DNA from 3 places in the Klebsiella sp. PK01 genome. Region 3 is predicted to be linked to each of the others. Evidence: predicted binding sites of a transcription regulator. Region 3 holds the regulator's gene; each other region holds the start of a gene.
What was found. The regulator CRP, encoded in region 3, controls carbon source genes, mostly activating them, when cyclic AMP is high. The targets are predictions, from matches to a motif close to ATGTGANNNNNNTCACAT.

Region 1 (6,438 bases), 250 kb from region 3:
AAGCTGTAGCGTTTGATCAGCACCGCGCCGCTCTCTTCCATTGCGCCTTTTACGACGGCGCGAATGTTCTCATCAAGAATCGCGTCGCGAATCGTTTGATGGCCCGCCAGTTTCCCGAGGTAGGCGGTTATAGCATGCCCGGTGTTTAAGGTGAATAGCTTACGTTCGACAAATGCCATCAGGTTATCGGTTAATTCCATTCCTGGGATGTTCGGCAGCTCGCCCTTAAACTGGGTTTTATCCACAATCCATTCGCTGAAGGTTTCAACGGTGACTTCCAGCGGATCGTTGGTGGCGGAAGCCGACGGCGGCACGATACGGTCTACGGCGGAATCGATGAAGCCGATATGCGCTTCAACCCACGATTTATCTTCTTCCGCCAGCGCGTTAAACACATGGCCTTTCAGCTGGGTGGTGCCGCGCACCATGTTTTCGCAGGCGATGATATTCAGCGGGCGTTCAATACCCTGCGCTTTGCGTTTCACCAGGCCTTTGGCGATGGCCGGAGCGATACGCTCCAGAACGACGGGACCGACGGCGGTGGTCACCAGGTCGACATCGGCGATCAGATCCACCACTTCATCGCCAATGCTGCTGACGGCATTCACGCCGGAGACGGTGTCAACCTGTTCGTTTTCGCCCACTACGTGAACCTGATAGCTATGACGGGCATTCAGGGCGTCAAGGACCACCTGATTGACATCGGCGAACGTGAGGGTGATACCGGCGTCAGCCAGCAGTTTGCCAATGAAGCCACGTCCGATATTACCTGCGCCAAAATGTAATGCTTTCATAGTATTAACCTTCAATTAATGTTTTTACCTGAGAGGGCTGGGGTGAGGCTTTTCCCTCACCCCAACCCTCTCCCTTTGGGAGAGGGTGTGGAGCGTTGTGGTTATTTATTCAGCAACGACAGGACTTCTTCGACGCTGGTGGTTTTCGCCAGCCGCTCAATCACGGTTTCATCATCCAGCGCGTTGGTAAGGCTGGTGATAACGTGAATGTGTTCGTTGTTGCGAGCGGCGATACCGATGACCAGACGCGCGACCTCATCTTCTTCTTCGCCGAAGCGCACGCCTTCCGGATACTGGCAGAAGACGACGCCGGTTTTCAGCACCCGGTCTTTCGCTTCGATGGTACCGTGCGGTACGGCGATGGATTCGCCAAGATAGGTCGAGGTCAGCTTCTCGCGCTCGAGCATCGCCTGCACGTATTCCGGCTCAACGTATCCGCCTTTCACCAGTTGTTCACCGGCGAAGCGAATCGCCTCTTCTTTGGTGGCCGCTTTACGCCCCAGGAAGATGTTATCCGCGCCCAGCTGGAACAGGTTTTTGTCGTCATTATCAAAGCTATCTTTCAGGCTATCGGTGACCTTTACTTCGTTGTCGATGTGGCGCTGCGCCGCAACCAGACGCTCGGTCAGGCTGGTGTACAGGCCGCTGTCGAGGAAGTTGGTCAGCGAAATATGCTGTGCCTGCGGTACCTGGCGCATGGCGCGCTCGGTCAGGTCGCGGTGGGTGATCACCAGGTCGACATCCGGCGGCAGATTGTTAATCGCGCTGTTGGTGACCGAAATGTTGCTCAGTCCGGCATCCTGCACCTTCTTACGCAGTACCCCGGCGCCCATGGCGCTGGAACCCATACCGGCGTCGCAGGCAACGATGATTTTACGCACGTGGCTCAGGTCGTTAGCCACGTCGCCCGCGGCCAGCGGCGTCGCCGCGCCTTTGGACTCGGCTTTCATGTCGTGCATGCGACGGGTTGCGGCTTCGATATCGTCTTCTTCTTTCACTTTGCTGGTTTTCAGCAGGATGGCAGAGACAATAAAGGAGACCGCCATCGCCGCAATGATGGCCGCGATGTTAGCGAAGTAGGCACCTTTTGGCGTCATCGCCAGTACCGCCAGAATGGAGCCTGGGGAAGCCGGAGAAACCAGGCCACCGTTGAGGATAGTCAGGGTGAAGACGCCGGTCATACCGCCGAGGATAACGGCCAGAATCAGACGCGGGTTCATCAGCACGTACGGGAAGTAAATTTCGTGAATACCGCCCAGGAAGTGAATGATTGCCGCACCACCCGCAGACTGCTTCGCGCTGCCGCGGCCAAAGAACATGTACGCCAGCAGGACGCCCATCCCCGGACCCGGGTTAGCTTCAATCAGGAAGAAGATGGATTTGCCAAGCTCATGGGACTGCTGAATACCCAGCGGCGAGAAGATACCGTGGTTAATCGCGTTATTGAGGAACAGGATTTTCGCCGGTTCAACAAAGATAGACGCCAGCGGCAGCATGTCGTGCGCCACCATGAAGTTAACGCCGGCCGCCAGCAGTTTTGACAGCACTTCAACCGCCGGGCCAATGCCGAGGAACGCCAGAATGGCAAGGATCATCCCGATGATACCGGCAGAGAAGTTATTCACCAGCATTTCGAAACCGGATTTGATCTTACCGTCTACCCAGGCGTCAAATTTCTTGATGCAGTAGCCGCCGAGCGGACCGGCGATCATCGAACCGAGGAACATCGGCATATCCGCGCCGACGATAACGCCCATGGTGGTGATAGCGCCGACGACGCCGCCGCGTTCGCCGCCCACCAGCTTACCGCCGGTATAACCGATCAGCAGCGGCAGCAGATAGGTGATCATCGGGCCGACCAGCTTCGCCAGCGTCTCGTTCGGCAACCACCCTGTTGGAATAAATAACGCGGTGATAATCCCCCACGCGATAAACGCGCCGATATTCGGCATCACCATATTGCTGAGGAAACGACCAAAGCTTTGCACTTTGATCTTGATATCGGATGACATAAAACACCCCTTCTTCTGTTTTGCTTATCGCGCAGGCTGAACGCCCGAGGTTTGTTGTTAATGTGGCGGCAGAGGTAGCCGGACCCTGATTGATAGTGCGAAATCTGGCACTGAATCGTTAAGCTGTCCAGCAAGTGACTTTTTATGTGATGTGCATCACATGAATATAGGGGGCTGGTACTTATATGTAGTGATCGTAATCACAAAAATGATGTGTAAAAAAACAACAACACGTAATGGGAGGCCATAAATCGCATATTTATGTGATGTTTGTCACATTATAACTTTGCTGTTTTGTTATTTGTTTGTGATATACGTCACAAAATATTTTGCGCTCAATTCCGTCATGTGTGATCTGCGGCAGGTTCTGTCTTCCCCAGCGGCCAACGATGTAACTTTGCAACTCGCCTGCATGAAGAACATTTTTTGCCGCTGATGGCGGAAATGAATACGGTGAATTATGCTCAAATTGTCAGCCAGGCGCCGCTTCGTGGTCGCTCACAATTCCAATAATCTATTAGCGTGAATCGAGGAAATTATGTTTCTCAATTATTTTGCGCTGGGCGTTCTGATCTTCGTTTTTCTGGTTATTTTTTACGGGATTATTATTTTGCACGATATTCCGTACCTGATTGCGAAGAAACGTAATCATCCGCACTCTGACGCAATTCACGTCGCGGGGTGGGTCAGCCTGTTTACGCTGCACGTAATATGGCCATTTTTATGGATCTGGGCCACCCTCTATCAGCCGGAGCGCGGCTGGGGAATGCAGCATAAGCCGAATGAAGCAGGGTCTGATGATGCCGACAGCGAGCTGGCGCAGCTCAATCAGCGTATCGCTGAACTCGAACATAAAATCGCGCATCTGCAGCCGACAGCGCCGCCATCCTCGACGGAGAAATAATCATGGACCTGTTGATCATTTTGACGTACGTGGCCATTGCGTGGTCGGTATTTAAAATATTCCGTATTCCGGTAAATAAATGGACGGTCCCGACCGCGGCCCTGGGCGGCGTATTTATTGTTAGCGCGCTTATTTTATTGATGAACTATAACCACCCTTATACTTTTACGGCGCAGAAAGCGGTTATTTCCATTCCTATTACGCCGCAGGTTACCGGCATTGTCAGCAGCGTGACCGATAAAGCCAACCAGCGGGTGAAAAAGGGCGAGGTATTATTTACTATCGACCCGGCGCGCTACCAGGCGCGTGTCGACCGACTGCAGGCCGATTTGGTCACCGCATTGCACAGTATCAACACCCTGAAAGCCCAACTGCAGGAAGCGCAGGCGAACACCGTGCGCGTTTCCGCCGAGCTCGACCGGCTGTATAAAGATTATCAGCGCTATTTGAAAGGCAGCCAGGCGCGGGTCAACCCGTTTTCGGAAAGCGATATCGATAATGCCCGGCAAAACTACCTTGCCCAGGATGCATTGGTGAAAGCCTCCGTCGCCGAGCAGGCGCAGATTCAGAGCCAACTGGATAGCACGCTGAATGGCGAACAGTCGCAGGTGGTGAGCCTGCGCGCGCAGTTGGCGGAAGCGAAATATAATCTCGATCAGACCACCGTCCGGGCGCCGAGCGATGGCTACATTACCCAGGTACTGATTCGCCCGGGAACCTACGCCGCGTCGCTGCCGCTGCGCCCGGTGATGGTCTTTATTCCGCAACAAAAACGGCTGATTGTCGCCCAGTTCCGCCAGAATTCGTTGCTCAGGCTGGAAGCCGGCGATGATGCCGAAGCGGTGTTTAACGCACTGCCAGGGCAGGTATTCCACGGTAAACTGGTAAACGTATTGCCGGTGGTGCCGGGGGGGACTTATCAGGCGCAGGGATCGCTGCAGTCGCTGAGCGTCACGCCGGGTACCGATGGCGTGCTGGCGACGATTGAACTGGATCCCGATGCGCAAGTCGATGCGCTGCCCGACGGCATCTACGCCCAGGTAGCGGTCTATTCCGACCATTTCACCCACGTGTCGGTGATGAGAAAAGTGCTGCTGCGCATGACCAGCTGGATGCACTACCTCTATCTCGATCATTAATGCGATCGGCGGCAGGTTGAGACAACGTCGCGCCTGCCATTTGCCTGCGCCTGAACCATACTGATCTTTTCGTTGGCGAAAGGAGCAGGCAATGAAACTTATCGGCAGCTATACCAGTCCTTTTGTACGTAAAATTTCCGTCATCTTGCTGGAAAAGGCGATTCCCTTCGAGTTTGTGAACGAATTCCCCTATAACGACGTCAACGGCGTGGCGCAGTACAACCCGCTGGGTAAAGTCCCGGCGCTGCTGACCGATGACGGCGCGTGCTGGTTTGATTCGCCCATTATTGCGCAATATCTGGAACTGCTTAACGTCGCGCCGGCGATGCTGCCCGCGGAACCTCTGGCGGCGCTGAAGATACGCCAGCTGGAAGCCTTATCTGACGGCATCATGGAGGCGGCGATCGCGCTGGTGCGGGAAAAAGCGCGTCCGGCGGCCCAGCAGTCAGAAACCGAGCTGCTCCGCCAGCGGGAAAAAATCGCCCGCGGTCTTGATATGTTGGAAGGGTATGCCGTCGACGGTACCTTGCGTAATGGTGAACTGAATCTGGCGACCATTACTGCCGCCTGCGCCATTGCTTATCTGAATTTCCGTCGCGTGGCTCCCGGATGGTGTGCGACGCGGCCAAAACTGGTCAAACTGGTCGAGACCTTATTTCAGCGCGCCAGTTTTGCGCGTACCGAACCGCCAGGGAGTTGACCCAGGCAGGTAACAGTTTCCTCGCGCAGGCGTTACAATCGCCACTCATTGTTGACTCCCTCTCCCGTCGGGAGGGGGGAAAATAACTTATCGTCAGGTTCACTCATGTCTACCGATACTCGCGCGCTTTATACCCGGCTTCCGGCCATTGATCGTTTACTTCGCGATCCCGCTTTTGCTTTACTGCTCGATCGTCATGGCCATTCGCAAATCGTGGCGCTGCTGCGCCAGATGTTGGATGAGGCGCGGGAGCATATCCGCCAGGCGCAGGCATTGCCAGAGTGGTGCGACGACTGGCCGCAAGAGACCGCCAGCCGGCTGAATCTTAATCAGCAGAGCGCGCTGCGTCCGGTATTCAACCTCACGGGCACCGTGCTGCACACCAATCTGGGGCGCGCAATCCAGGCGGAAGCCGCGGTACAGGCGGTAGCGCAGGCGATGCGCGCGCCGGTCACGCTGGAATACGATCTCGATGATGCCGGACGCGGTCATCGCGACCGGGCATTGGCCGATCTGCTGTGCCGCATTACCGGCGCGGAAGATGCCTGTATCGTCAATAACAACGCGGCGGCGGTGCTGCTGATGCTGGCGGCGACGGCCAGCGGGAAAGAAGTGGTGGTCTCGCGCGGCGAACTGGTCGAGATCGGCGGCGCATTTCGCATCCCCGACGTCATGCGCCAGGCCGGCTGTCTGCTGCATGAAGTGGGCACCACTAACCGCACCCACGCCAAAGATTATCGTCAGGCTATCAATGAGCAGACCGCCCTGCTGATGAAAGTGCATACCAGCAACTACAGCATTGAAGGTTTTACCAAAGCGATTGATGAAGCGGAACTGGCGGAAATTGGCCGCGAATATGGCGTACCGGTGGTGGCCGATCTCGGCAGCG
Region 2 (6,438 bases), on a different contig from region 3:
CCGGGCGAGTGGATTCCGCGGCAGCACAACGTGTTCCAGAGATTTCTTAATGGGCAAAAGGATGCTCCATGTACATGCTTTGTCGCTTGGGTTACATTGTTCACACTTTTTTCCGGCGTAGCCCAAAACGCGCTCTCGTCAAGTCGTTAAGGGCATGGCCTTATAACATCCGAACTGGAGTCAAAATGTCCTCACGTAAAGAGCTTGCCAACGCTATTCGTGCGCTGAGCATGGACGCTGTACAGAAAGCCAAATCCGGCCACCCTGGCGCCCCGATGGGCATGGCTGACATTGCCGAAGTCCTGTGGCGTGATTTCCTGAACCATAACCCGCAGAACCCGTCCTGGGCCGATCGCGACCGCTTCGTGCTGTCCAACGGTCACGGTTCCATGCTGATTTACAGCCTGCTGCACCTCACCGGTTATGATCTGCCGATTGAAGAACTGAAAAACTTCCGTCAGCTGCACTCTAAGACTCCGGGCCACCCGGAAGTCGGCTACACCGCAGGCGTGGAAACCACCACCGGCCCGCTGGGTCAGGGTATCGCTAACGCAGTCGGTATGGCTATCGCGGAAAAAACGCTGGCGGCGCAGTTTAACCGTCCAGGGCACGACATCGTCGATCACTTCACCTACGCCTTCATGGGCGACGGCTGCATGATGGAAGGCATTTCTCACGAAGTGTGCTCCCTGGCCGGTACCCTGAAACTGGGTAAACTGGTGGCGTTCTATGATGACAACGGCATCTCCATTGATGGTCACGTTGAAGGCTGGTTCACCGACGATACCGCGAAACGCTTTGAAGCCTACGGCTGGCACGTGGTGCGCGGCGTTGACGGTCACGACGCTGACGCCATCAAACGCGCAGTAGAAGAAGCGCGCGCGGTCACCGACAAACCGTCCCTGCTGATGTGCAAAACCATCATCGGCTTCGGTTCGCCGAACAAAGCAGGCACCCATGATTCCCACGGCGCGCCGCTGGGCGACGCTGAAATCGCGCTGACCCGCGAAGCGCTGGGCTGGAAATACGCTCCGTTTGAAATCCCGTCTGACATCTATGCGCAGTGGGATGCGAAAGAAGCCGGCCAGGCGAAAGAAGCCGCGTGGAACGAGAAGTTTGCCGCCTACGCCAAAGCCTTCCCGCAGGAAGCTGCCGAATTCACCCGCCGTATGAAAGGCGAAATGCCGTCTGACTTCGACGCGAAAGCTAACGAGTTCATCGCTAAGCTGCAGGCGAATCCGGCGAAGATCGCCAGCCGTAAAGCATCGCAGAACGCCATCGAAGCGTTTGGCCCGCTGCTGCCGGAATTCCTCGGCGGTTCTGCCGACCTGGCGCCGTCCAACCTGACCCTGTGGTCCGGTTCTAAGCCGATCAACGAAGACACCGCCGGTAACTACATCCATTACGGCGTACGTGAATTCGGTATGACCGCGATTGCCAACGGTATCGCGCTGCACGGCGGTTTCCTGCCGTACACCTCCACCTTCCTGATGTTCGTCGAGTATGCGCGTAACGCGGTACGTATGGCGGCGCTGATGAAACAGCGTCAGGTGATGGTCTACACCCACGACTCCATCGGTCTGGGCGAAGATGGCCCGACTCACCAGCCGGTAGAGCAGGTCGCTTCCCTGCGCGTCACGCCGAACATGTCCACCTGGCGTCCGTGTGACCAGGTTGAATCCGCAATTGCGTGGAAATATGGCGTAGAGCGTCAGGACGGCCCGACCGCGCTGATCCTCTCCCGTCAGAACCTGGCGCAGCAGGAGCGTACCGCAGAGCAGCTGGCAAACGTGGCCCGCGGCGGTTATGTGCTGAAAGATTGCGCCGGCCAGCCGGAACTGATCTTCATCGCTACCGGTTCAGAAGTGGAACTGGCGGTTGCCGCGTGGGACAAACTGACCGCCGAAGGCGTGAAGGCGCGCGTGGTCTCCATGCCGTCCACCGACGCATTCGACAAGCAGGATGCGGCCTATCGTGAATCCGTACTGCCGAAAGCCGTTTCTGCCCGCGTGGCGGTAGAAGCCGGTATCGCGGACTACTGGTTCAAATACGTGGGCCTGAACGGCGCCATCGTTGGCATGACCACCTTCGGTGAGTCTGCGCCGGCTGAGCAGCTGTTCGAAGAGTTTGGCTTCACCGTTGACAACGTTGTCGCTAAAGCGAAAGCGCTGCTGTAATCGCTGGTACGGTGCGGGCTGATGCCCGCACCTCAACCCTCTCCCACAGGAGAGGGTGCGAACACCAAAAACGGTAACCCCTGGGTTACCGTTTTGCTTTTATCTCGCCACCCGGTTTTTTGTAGGCACTATTCCTCGAACATGTAACTACCCTGTAAATTATTCCAAAGAAAATGTGACGCAAGTCATATAGCTGGTTTATTGCTCTGGACAAACATTCCTTTTATTCCGACTTTGGCTTATTCTAGCTGAAGCGTTTCAGTCGTATAAATGTTCGACAATTAATCAATCAGTCGCAGTTTGCGACAGGTAAGGTTCCCCTAAAGGCGTTGCTGGATTACTCTGTCAGCCACCTCAAATCAGGGATAACCTTGCAGGAGACCTATGACCATACGCATCGCGATTAATGGCTTCGGTCGCATAGGACGCAACGTGGTTCGCGCTTTGTATGAATCCGGGCGTCGTGCGGAAATCACCGTGGTGGCGATCAATGAACTGGCGGATGCCGCAGGCATCGCGCATTTATTGAAGTACGACACCAGCCATGGCCGTTTTTCCTGGGATGTTCGCCAGGAGCGGGAACAGCTGTATGTCGGCGATGACGTCATTCGTCTACTGCATGAGCCTTCTATCGCCGTGCTGCCCTGGCAGGAGCTGGCGGTGGATGTGGTGCTGGACTGTACCGGCGTATACGGTAGCCGTGAACATGGCGAAGCCCATCTTCAGGCTGGCGCGAAGAAAGTGCTCTTTTCACATCCTGGCGGCAACGATCTCGACGCAACGGTAGTCTTCGGCGTCAACCATGATGAACTGCGCGCGGAGCACCGCATTGTCTCCAACGCCTCCTGCACTACCAACTGCATTATTCCGGTCATTAAACTGCTAGATGATGCCTACGGCATTGAGTCAGGAACGGTCACGACAATCCACTCCGCGATGCACGACCAGCAGGTGATCGATGCCTATCATCCGGATCTGCGGCGCACCCGTGCGGCCAGCCAGTCAATTATTCCGGTTGATACTAAACTTGCGGCGGGGATCACCCGTATTTTCCCGCAGTTTAACGACCGTTTTGAGGCGATTGCGGTACGCGTACCGACGATTAACGTCACCGCAATAGACCTGAGCGTGACGGTGAAAAAACCGGTAAAGGCCTGTGAAGTCAACCAGTTGCTGCAAAAAGCAGCACAGGGAGCATTTCATGGTATAGTTGACTATACGGAATTACCGTTGGTCTCGACAGATTTTAACCACGACCCGCACAGCGCCATCGTCGATGGCACGCAAACCCGGGTCAGTGGCGCGCATCTGATCAAAACGTTGGTCTGGTGCGATAACGAATGGGGCTTTGCTAACCGAATGCTCGACACGACGTTAGCGATGGCCGCGCAAGGTTTCAGGTAAGGCGCTGCGGCGCTTGCAAAACTTTATCAAGAATCAACGAGAGGATTCACCATGTCTGTAATTAAGATGACCGATTTGGATCTGGCTGGTAAACGCGTTTTCATCCGTGCTGATCTGAACGTACCGGTTAAAGATGGCAAAGTGACCAGCGACGCGCGTATCCGCGCCTCCCTGCCGACCATCGAACTGGCGCTGAAACAGGGTGCTAAAGTAATGGTTACTTCTCACCTGGGTCGTCCGACCGAAGGCGAGTACAACGAAGAATTCTCTCTGTTGCCGGTTGTTAATTACCTGAAAGACAAACTGTCTAACCCGGTTCGTCTGGTTAAAGATTACCTGGATGGCGTTGACGTTGCTGCCGGTGAACTGGTGGTTCTGGAAAACGTTCGCTTCAACAAAGGCGAGAAAAAAGACGACGAAGAACTGTCTAAGAAATATGCTGCGCTGTGCGACGTATTCGTCATGGACGCTTTCGGTACCGCGCACCGCGCGCAGGCTTCCACCCACGGTATCGGTAAATTCGCCGATGTCGCTTGTGCAGGCCCGCTGCTGGCCGCTGAACTCGACGCGCTGGGTAAAGCGCTGAAAGAGCCGGCTCGTCCGATGGTTGCTATCGTTGGCGGTTCTAAAGTTTCCACCAAACTGACCGTTCTCGACTCTCTGTCCAAAATCGCTGACCAGCTGATCGTTGGCGGCGGTATCGCTAACACCTTCGTTGCCGCTCAAGGCCATAACGTCGGTAAATCCCTGTACGAAGCGGACCTGGTTGACGAAGCTAAGCGCCTGCTGAGCACCTGCGATATCCCGGTTCCGACTGACGTTCGCGTCGCTACCGAGTTCTCTGAAACCGCCACCGCGACCCTGAAATCCGTTAACGACATCAAAGATGACGAGCAGATTCTGGACCTCGGCGACGTTTCCGCACAGAAACTGGCTGAAATCCTGAAAAACGCCAAAACCATCCTGTGGAATGGCCCGGTTGGCGTATTCGAATTCCCGAACTTCCGTAAAGGTACTGAAATCGTCGCTAATGCTATCGCAGACAGCGAAGGTTTCTCTATCGCAGGCGGCGGTGACACCCTGGCGGCGATTGACCTGTTCGGCATCGCTGACAAAATCTCCTACATCTCCACTGGCGGCGGCGCATTCCTCGAATTCGTGGAAGGCAAAGTTCTGCCGGCAGTAGCAATGCTCGAAGAGCGCGCTAAGCAGTAATTTAGTTCAGGCGGGGAAACCCGCCTGTTTTTCAGCGCGCTAACGTACAATTTTGTACAGCTCGCGAACCTTCTTCAACGGTCGAAGATACAGATACAGGACTAAGTAACATGTCTAAAATTTTTGATTTCGTAAAACCGGGCGTCATCACTGGCGACGACGTTCAGAAAGTGTTCCAGGTAGCTAAAGAAAACAACTTTGCTCTGCCAGCGGTAAACTGCGTGGGTACTGACTCCATCAACGCCGTTCTGGAAGCTGCTGCGAAAGTTCGTTCTCCGGTTATCGTTCAGTTCTCTAACGGCGGCGCTGCGTTCATCGCGGGCAAAGGCGTGAAAACTGACGTTCCGCAGGGCGCGGCTATCCTCGGCGCTATCTCTGGCGCGCATCACGTTCACCAGATGGCTGAACACTACGGCGTGCCGGTTATCCTGCACACTGACCACTGCGCGAAGAAACTGCTGCCGTGGATCGACGGCCTGCTGGACGCGGGTGAAAAACACTTCGCTGCCACCGGCAAACCGCTGTTCTCTTCCCACATGATCGACCTGTCTGAAGAGTCCCTGCACGAAAACATCGAGATCTGCTCTAAGTACCTGGCTCGCATGGCCAAAATGGGCATGACTCTGGAAATCGAACTGGGTTGCACCGGCGGTGAAGAAGACGGCGTGGACAACAGCCACATGGACGCTTCCGCACTGTACACCCAGCCGGAAGACGTTGATTACGCGTACACCGAGCTGAGCAAAATCAGCCCGCGCTTCACCATCGCTGCTTCCTTCGGTAACGTACACGGCGTTTACAAGCCGGGTAACGTGGTTCTGACTCCGACTATTCTGCGCGACTCTCAGGAATATGTTTCTAAGAAACACAACCTGCCGCACAACAGCCTGAACTTCGTCTTCCACGGCGGTTCCGGTTCTTCCGCTCAGGAAATCAAAGACTCCGTCAGCTATGGCGTTGTGAAAATGAACATCGATACCGATACCCAATGGGCGACCTGGGACGGTATCCTGCAGTACTACAAAGCGAACGAAGCTTACCTGCAGGGCCAGCTGGGCAACCCGAAAGGCGAAGACCAGCCGAACAAGAAATACTACGATCCGCGCGTATGGCTGCGTGCCGCTCAGACCTCTATGGTGACTCGTCTGGAGCAGGCATTCAAAGAGCTGAACGCGATCGACGTTCTGTAATTTCGCTTGCTGCGAGCGTAACGAAGGGAAACGGCGTTTCCTTTCATTACCGGCATAAAAAAGGCTTCCTGCGGGAAGCCTTTTTTTAGCGACTTACGCAGGTGCCTTTTTCCCCGGCTAATATCTGTGGCGCATCCTTTAACGCGCCGATAAAGGCGTTATTTCCGGTCTGTTTGACAAACTGAATAACCGCTTCCGCCTTCGGCCCCATTGCGCCGTCCGGCGCGGCAAACGGCGCGAGCGTAGCAATGGTGGCCTGACGCAACGGGCGAGCCTGCGGCGTCCCCCAATCAACATAGACCGCATCGGCATCCGTCAGTATCAGCAGGTGGTCGGCATGAATGGCGCCGGCAAGCGCTGCCGCCGTCAAATCTTTATCGATAACCGCTTCGACTCCCCGGTAACCGTGCGTATCGGCAACCACCGGGATCCCGCCGCCGCCGCAGCAAATC
Region 3 (6,438 bases):
TGGTGTGGTCAGAACTGCACGAGACGGTCAACATCATGCCCCGCAAGATGTTTAACGGCTAAGCGCCATGCCCCTCTAACCGCGAGTGCCTGGCGCGATACGGCGACACACCATCACTTAATCAGGGAGTTGTTATGTCTGCCAAACATCCAGTGATCGCAGTCACGGGCTCCAGCGGCGCGGGCACCACCACCACCAGCCTCGCGTTTCGCAAAATTTTCTCGCAACTGAACCTGCATGCCGCGGAGGTCGAAGGGGATAGCTTCCATCGCTATACTCGCCCGGAAATGGACATGGCGATCCGCAAGGCGCGCGATCAGGGCAAACACATCAGCTACTTTGGCCCGGAAGCCAATGACTTCAGCCTGCTTGAACGCACCTTTTTAGAGTACGGCGAATTCGGCAAGGGCCAGTCGCGCAAATACCTCCATACCTACGATGAAGCGGTTCCCTGGAATCAGGTTCCCGGCACCTTTACCCCATGGCAACCGCTGCCTGAACCGACCGACGTGTTGTTTTATGAAGGGCTGCACGGCGGCGTGGTGACGCCGCAGCATGACGTGGCGAAACATGTCGACCTGCTGGTCGGCGTGGTGCCGATCGTCAACCTTGAATGGATCCAGAAGCTCATTCGCGATACCAGCGAACGCGGCCATTCGCGCGAAGCGGTGATGGACTCGGTGGTGCGTTCGATGGAAGACTATATCAATTTCATCACCCCGCAGTTCTCACGCACCCATATCAACTTCCAGCGTGTGCCGACGGTCGATACCTCGAATCCGTTTGCCGCCAAAGGCATTCCATCGCTCGACGAAAGCTTCGTGGTGATTCACTTTCGCAATTTGCAGGGGATTGATTACCCCTGGCTGTTGGCGATGCTACAGGGGTCGTTTATCTCGCATATGAACACCCTGGTGGTGCCAGGCGGTAAGATGGGGCTGGCGATGGAGCTCATTATGGCGCCGCTGGTCGAGCGCTTGATGGAAGGCAAAACCATTAGTTAAGGGCAAAATAAAACCCCGGTCGCCGTGCTGCCGGGGTTAGTGTCCCGCTACGTCAATTCGTCTCAGGCTTCGATCACTTCGTAAGAGTGGGTGATGTTGACGGCCTTTTCCAGCATCAGCGCCACCGAGCAGTACTTCTCCGCGGATAAATCCACCGCACGGGACACCGCCGCATCCTTCAGCTCTTTACCGGTGACGATAAAGTGCAGATTGATATGGGTGAACAGGCGCGGCGCCTCTTCACGGCGTTCAGAGGTCAGCTTCACTTCGCAGTTGGTGACGTTTTGACGCCCTTTTTGCAGGATAGACACCACGTCAATTGCGCTACAGCCGCCCGCCGCCATCAGCACCATTTCCATCGGGCTGGGCGCTTTGTCCCCGGAGTTGCCATCCATTAAAATCTGGTGGCCGGAGGCCGACTCACCGATGAAGGTTAGACCTTCCACCCATTTCACACGCGCTTGCATAAAATTTAACTCCGCTGTTGCAATTTTCCTGACAGATTACGCGCACATAACAAATCTCGCAACGGAAGGCGACCTGGGTCATGCTGAAGCGAGACACCAGGAGACATGCGGTGAAAGCTATGCTAAAACAGTCTGGATGCTACAGTAATACATTGATGTACCGCATGTATGCTGAGGAGTTCACATTACAGGCTGCATAAATTGAGCAGCCAGCTTCCCAGGCATAGGGAAAAATACGATTGCATGCCCGGATGCCGTGTAGTGTCGGCGTCCGGAGATAGCTTATAACAGAGGATAACCGCGCATGGTGCTTGGCAAACCGCAAACAGACCCTACCCTTGAATGGTTCTTGTCTCATTGCCACATTCATAAGTACCCATCAAAGAGCACGCTGATTCACCAGGGTGAGAAAGCGGAAACGCTTTACTACATCGTAAAAGGCTCCGTGGCTGTACTCATCAAGGATGAAGAAGGTAAAGAGATGATCCTCTCTTACCTCAACCAGGGCGATTTCATCGGTGAATTAGGCCTGTTTGAAGAAGGTCAGGAACGTAGTGCCTGGGTACGTGCGAAAACCGCATGTGAAGTGGCCGAGATCTCTTACAAAAAATTCCGTCAGTTAATCCAGGTGAACCCGGACATCCTGATGCGCCTCTCTTCGCAGATGGCGCGTCGTCTGCAGGTCACTTCCGAGAAAGTCGGTAACCTTGCTTTCCTCGACGTGACGGGCCGTATCGCTCAGACCTTACTGAATCTGGCGAAACAGCCTGATGCCATGACCCACCCGGACGGGATGCAGATCAAAATCACCCGCCAGGAAATTGGCCAGATCGTCGGCTGTTCTCGTGAGACGGTTGGCCGTATTCTGAAGATGCTGGAAGATCAAAATCTGATCTCCGCACACGGTAAAACTATCGTCGTCTACGGTACCCGTTAAGTCGCTAAACGGCGTATTGCTCCGCGCAGTACGCCGTTTTTGTTTCTCCCATGTGGCGCAGGCTGATTTACCACCCGGAAGTCAACTACGCACTGCGGCAAACGCTGGTGCTGTGTCTACCTGTGGCCATCGGGCTTCTGCTCGGCCATCTGCAGCAAGGGTTGCTGTTCTCGTTAGTTCCCGCCTGTTGCAATATCGCCGGTCTCGACACCCCGCATAAACGCTTTTTCAAACGCCTGATCGTTGGCGGCTGCCTGTTTGCCGGCAGCAGCCTGATTGTGCAATTGCTTCTGGCGCGGGACATCCCGTTGCCGCTTATCCTCAGCGCGCTGGCGCTGATTCTCGGCGTGACGGCGGAAATCAGTTCGCTGCACGCTCGCCTGTTGCCGGCATCGCTTATCGCCGCCATTTTTACCTTAAGCCTGGCCGGCAATATGCCCATCTGGGAGCCGCTGCTTATCTATGCGCTGGGAACCTTGTGGTACGGACTCTTTAACTGGTTCTGGTTTTGGCTCTGGCGGGAGCAGCCGCTGCGCGAGTCGTTAAGCCTGCTTTACCGCGAACTGGCTAATTATTGCGAGGCCAAATATAGCCTCCTGACGCAGCACACTGACCCGACGACCTCCCTGCCGCCGCTGCTTACCCGCCAGCAGAAGGTGGTCGATTTAATTACCCAATGCTACCAGCAGATGCATATGTTAGCCGCCAACCAGCGTAGCGATCATAAGCGCCTGCTGCGCGCGTTCCAGGTTGGGCTGGATCTGCAGGAACATATTTCAGTGAGCCTGCACCAGCCGGAAGAGGTACAAAAACTGGTGGAGCGCAGCCATGCGGAAGCGGTTATCCGCTGGAACGCGCAGACCGTCGCCGCGCGTCTGCGGGTGCTGGCGGATGATATTCTCTACCACCGCTACCCGCGTCGCTTCCAGATGGATAAGCAAATCGGCGCGCTGGAAAAAATCGCTTATCAGCATCCCGATAACCCGGTAGGCCAGTTCTGCGCCTGGCACTTCAGTCGTATCGCCCGCGTGCTGCGCACCCAGCGCCCGCTGTACGCACGTAACCTGATGGCGGATAAAGAACGGCGCCTACCGCTACTACCGGCGCTGAAGAACTACCTGTCATTGAAATCCCCGGCGCTGCGCAACGCCGCGCGCATCAGCGTAATGTTGAGCATCGCCAGCCTGATGGGCAGCGCCCTACATCTGCCGAAGCCGTACTGGATCCTGATGACCGTGCTGTTCGTGACGCAAAACGGTTACGGCGCCACCCGCGTGCGGATTGTCCACCGGGCGGCAGGCACCCTGGCGGGCCTGGTGATCGCCTGGCTGACCCTACATTTCCACGTACCGGAGAGCTACACGTTAAGCGGTATGTTGTTCATCACGCTGCTGAGCTATCTCATCATCCGTAAACACTACGGCTGGGCGATGGTGGGCTTTACCGTCACCGCGGTATATACCCTGCAGTTGCTAACGCTTAACGGCGAGCAGTTCATCGTCGCCCGCTTTATCGATACCATCATTGGCTGTCTGATCGCCTTTGGCGGGATGGTCTGGCTATGGCCGCAATGGCAGAGCGGCCTGCTACGTAAAAACGCCCACGATGCCCTGGAGGCCGATCAGGAGGCTATTCGGCTGATCCTTAGCGCCGATCCGCAGGCCCCGGCGTTGGCCTACCAGCGTATGCGCGTCAACCAGGCGCACAACGCCCTGTATAACTCGCTTAACCAGGCGATGCAGGAACCGGGCTTTAACTCGCACTATCTGGAAGATATGAAGCTGTGGGTAACCCATAGCCAGTTTATCGTTGAGCATATCAACGCCATGACCACGCTGGCGCGCGAGCATACGATGCTAACGCCTGACCTGGCGCAGCGGTATCTGGAATCGTGTGAAATTGCCCTGCAGCGCTGTCAGCAGCGTCTGGATTCAGACGGGCCGGGCAGCGCGGGCGATGTGAATATTATGGAATCCCAGGACGGGGAAGTGTTGCGTGGGCCGCTCAGCACCCTTGAGCAGCATTTGCAGCGGATCCTCGGCCATCTGAACACCATGCACACCATTTCGTCGGTGGCATGGCGTCAGCGTCCGCATCACGGCATCTGGCTACGCACGACTAAGCGCTAAGTACGTTTTTAACCGCCTGCGCGAAGCGCGCCATCCCTTCGGCGATATCGCTATCATCAATCACCAGCGACGGCACAAAGCGCATTACGTCCGGCCCGGCGTTTAACACCATCACCCCGGCCTCCGCCGCGGCATAGAGGAAATCGCGCGCGCGTCCGTGATGCTGCGGCTTAAGCGCGGCGCCGATTAACAGTCCCATGCCGCGGATGTCGCTGAACAGATCAAACTGCGCATCGATCTGCTGCAGGTGTTCAACAAACAGCGCCCGTTTGGCATTGACGCCCGCCAGCACCTGCGGCGTGTTAATCAGGTTGAAAGCCGCGGTCGCCACCGCACAGGCCAGCGGATTGCCGCCGTAGGTGGAGCCATGGGAACCGGCATGGAAGGCGCTGGCGATTTCATTGGTGGTTAACATCGCGCTAATCGGGAAACCGCCGCCGAGCGCTTTCGCGCTGGTCAGGATGTCCGGCGTCACGCCGTAATGCATATAGGCGAACAATGAACCGGTACGGCCCATACCGCACTGCACTTCATCAAATACCAGCAGCGCCTGATGCTGGTCGCACAGATCGCGCAGCCCCTGCAGGAACGCTGGCGTCGCCGCCATCACCCCGCCCTCGCCCTGAATCGGCTCAACCACCACCGCGCAGGTATGGTCATCGATCACCGCTTTCACCGCCTCGAGATCGTTAAATGGAACATGCACGATATCTGCCGGTTTCGGCCCGAAACCGTCAGAGTATTTCGGCTGACCGCCGACCGAGACGGTGAACAGCGACCGTCCGTGGAAAGCATTATGGAAAGCGATGATTTTGGTTTTGTACGGACTATGGCGAGTGATCGCGTAATGACGCGCCAGCTTGAACGCCGTTTCGTTGGCTTCCGTTCCGGAGTTCATAAACACCACGCGCTCGGCAAAAGTGGCATCTACCAGCTGGCGCCCCAGGCGCAGCGCCGGCTCGTTGGTAAAAACGTTGCTGGTGTGCCACAGGGTCTCGCCCTGCTCACGCAGCGCCGCCACCAGCGCCGGGTGGCAGTGGCCCAGCGCGGTCACCGCAATCCCGCCGGCAAAATCAACGTACTCTTTGCCCTGCTGATCCCAAACGCGGCTGCCTTTCCCCTTCACCGGAATAAACTCCGCCGGTGCATAAATCGGCAGAATGACTTCATCGAATGTGGCGCGGGTGATTGCCGGTTGCTCTGTTGCCATGTGATGCCCATCCTTCTGTGTAACGTGCAATGATTGCGAAGTTTTAATCACAAAATATGCATAATAAATCACCTCATGGCAACTACAAATCAGCGTTTAAGGAAGTTTTCCAGCAACTGGTGTCCCTGTTCGCTAAGAATGCTCTCCGGGTGGAACTGCACGCCTTCGAGATCCCACTGGCGATGGCGGATACCCATGATTTCACCGCTGGCGCTGCGGGCGGTAACGATAAAATCCGCGGGAAGGGTCGGCGGGTCGATAACTAATGAATGGTAGCGCGTAACGGTAAGCGGGTTGTTTAGTCCCTGAAAAACGCCCTCGCCGTTGTGCTCAATCAGCGACGTTTTACCATGCATGACCTGCGCGGCGCGTACGATGGTGGCGCCAAAGACCTGGGCGATGGCCTGATGACCCAGACACACGCCGAGCAGCGGTGTTTTACCGGCATAGCGGCGGATAACGTCCAGCGAAATACCGGACTCATCCGGCGTGCAGGGGCCCGGCGAAATGACGATTTTCTCCGGCGCCAGCGACGCTATCTCTTCCAGCGTTAACTCATCGTTACGCTTAACCAGCACCTCCGCCCCCAGTTCACAAAAGTACTGGTACAGATTCCAGGTGAAAGAGTCATAGTTATCGATTAGCAGGATCATAGCGGCTCCGGAAAAAACAAAACCGGGCTATTCTACTC

Region 1: AC22LX_RS17345 (PTS mannitol transporter subunit IICBA) is a predicted target of CRP. The motif match lies at 2,951-2,968, and genes of this name have one in related genera.
Region 2: epd (erythrose-4-phosphate dehydrogenase) is a predicted target of CRP. The motif match lies at 2,351-2,368, and genes of this name have one in related genera.

The regions. Positions count from the first base shown of each region.
Region 1 covers NZ_JBYEZM010000005.1:214,598-221,035, forward strand. Annotated here, with positions in the region: gene mtlD (mannitol-1-phosphate 5-dehydrogenase) at 1-794, opposite strand, end outside; gene AC22LX_RS17345 (PTS mannitol transporter subunit IICBA) at 896-2,806, opposite strand; gene AC22LX_RS17350 (DUF3302 domain-containing protein) at 3,345-3,710, shown strand; gene AC22LX_RS17355 (HlyD family secretion protein) at 3,713-4,849, shown strand; gene AC22LX_RS17360 (glutathione S-transferase) at 4,941-5,549, shown strand; gene selA (L-seryl-tRNA(Sec) selenium transferase) at 5,655-6,438, shown strand, end outside.
Region 2 covers NZ_JBYEZM010000003.1:389,258-395,695, reverse strand. Annotated here, with positions in the region: gene tkt (transketolase) at 186-2,177, shown strand; gene epd (erythrose-4-phosphate dehydrogenase) at 2,562-3,581, shown strand; gene pgk (phosphoglycerate kinase) at 3,633-4,796, shown strand; gene fbaA (class II fructose-bisphosphate aldolase) at 4,907-5,986, shown strand; gene AC22LX_RS11485 (carbamate kinase) at 6,072-6,438, opposite strand, start outside.
Region 3 covers NZ_JBYEZM010000005.1:466,434-472,871, reverse strand. Annotated here, with positions in the region: gene AC22LX_RS18495 (YheU family protein) at 1-62, shown strand, start outside; gene AC22LX_RS18490 (phosphoribulokinase) at 135-1,004, shown strand; gene AC22LX_RS18485 (OsmC family protein) at 1,067-1,471, opposite strand; gene crp (cAMP-activated global transcriptional regulator CRP) at 1,776-2,408, shown strand; gene AC22LX_RS18475 (YccS/YhfK family putative transporter) at 2,459-4,537, shown strand; gene argD (bifunctional acetylornithine/succinyldiaminopimelate transaminase) at 4,527-5,747, opposite strand; gene pabA (aminodeoxychorismate synthase component 2) at 5,837-6,400, opposite strand; gene AC22LX_RS18460 (putative adenosine monophosphate-protein transferase Fic) at 6,433-6,438, opposite strand, start outside.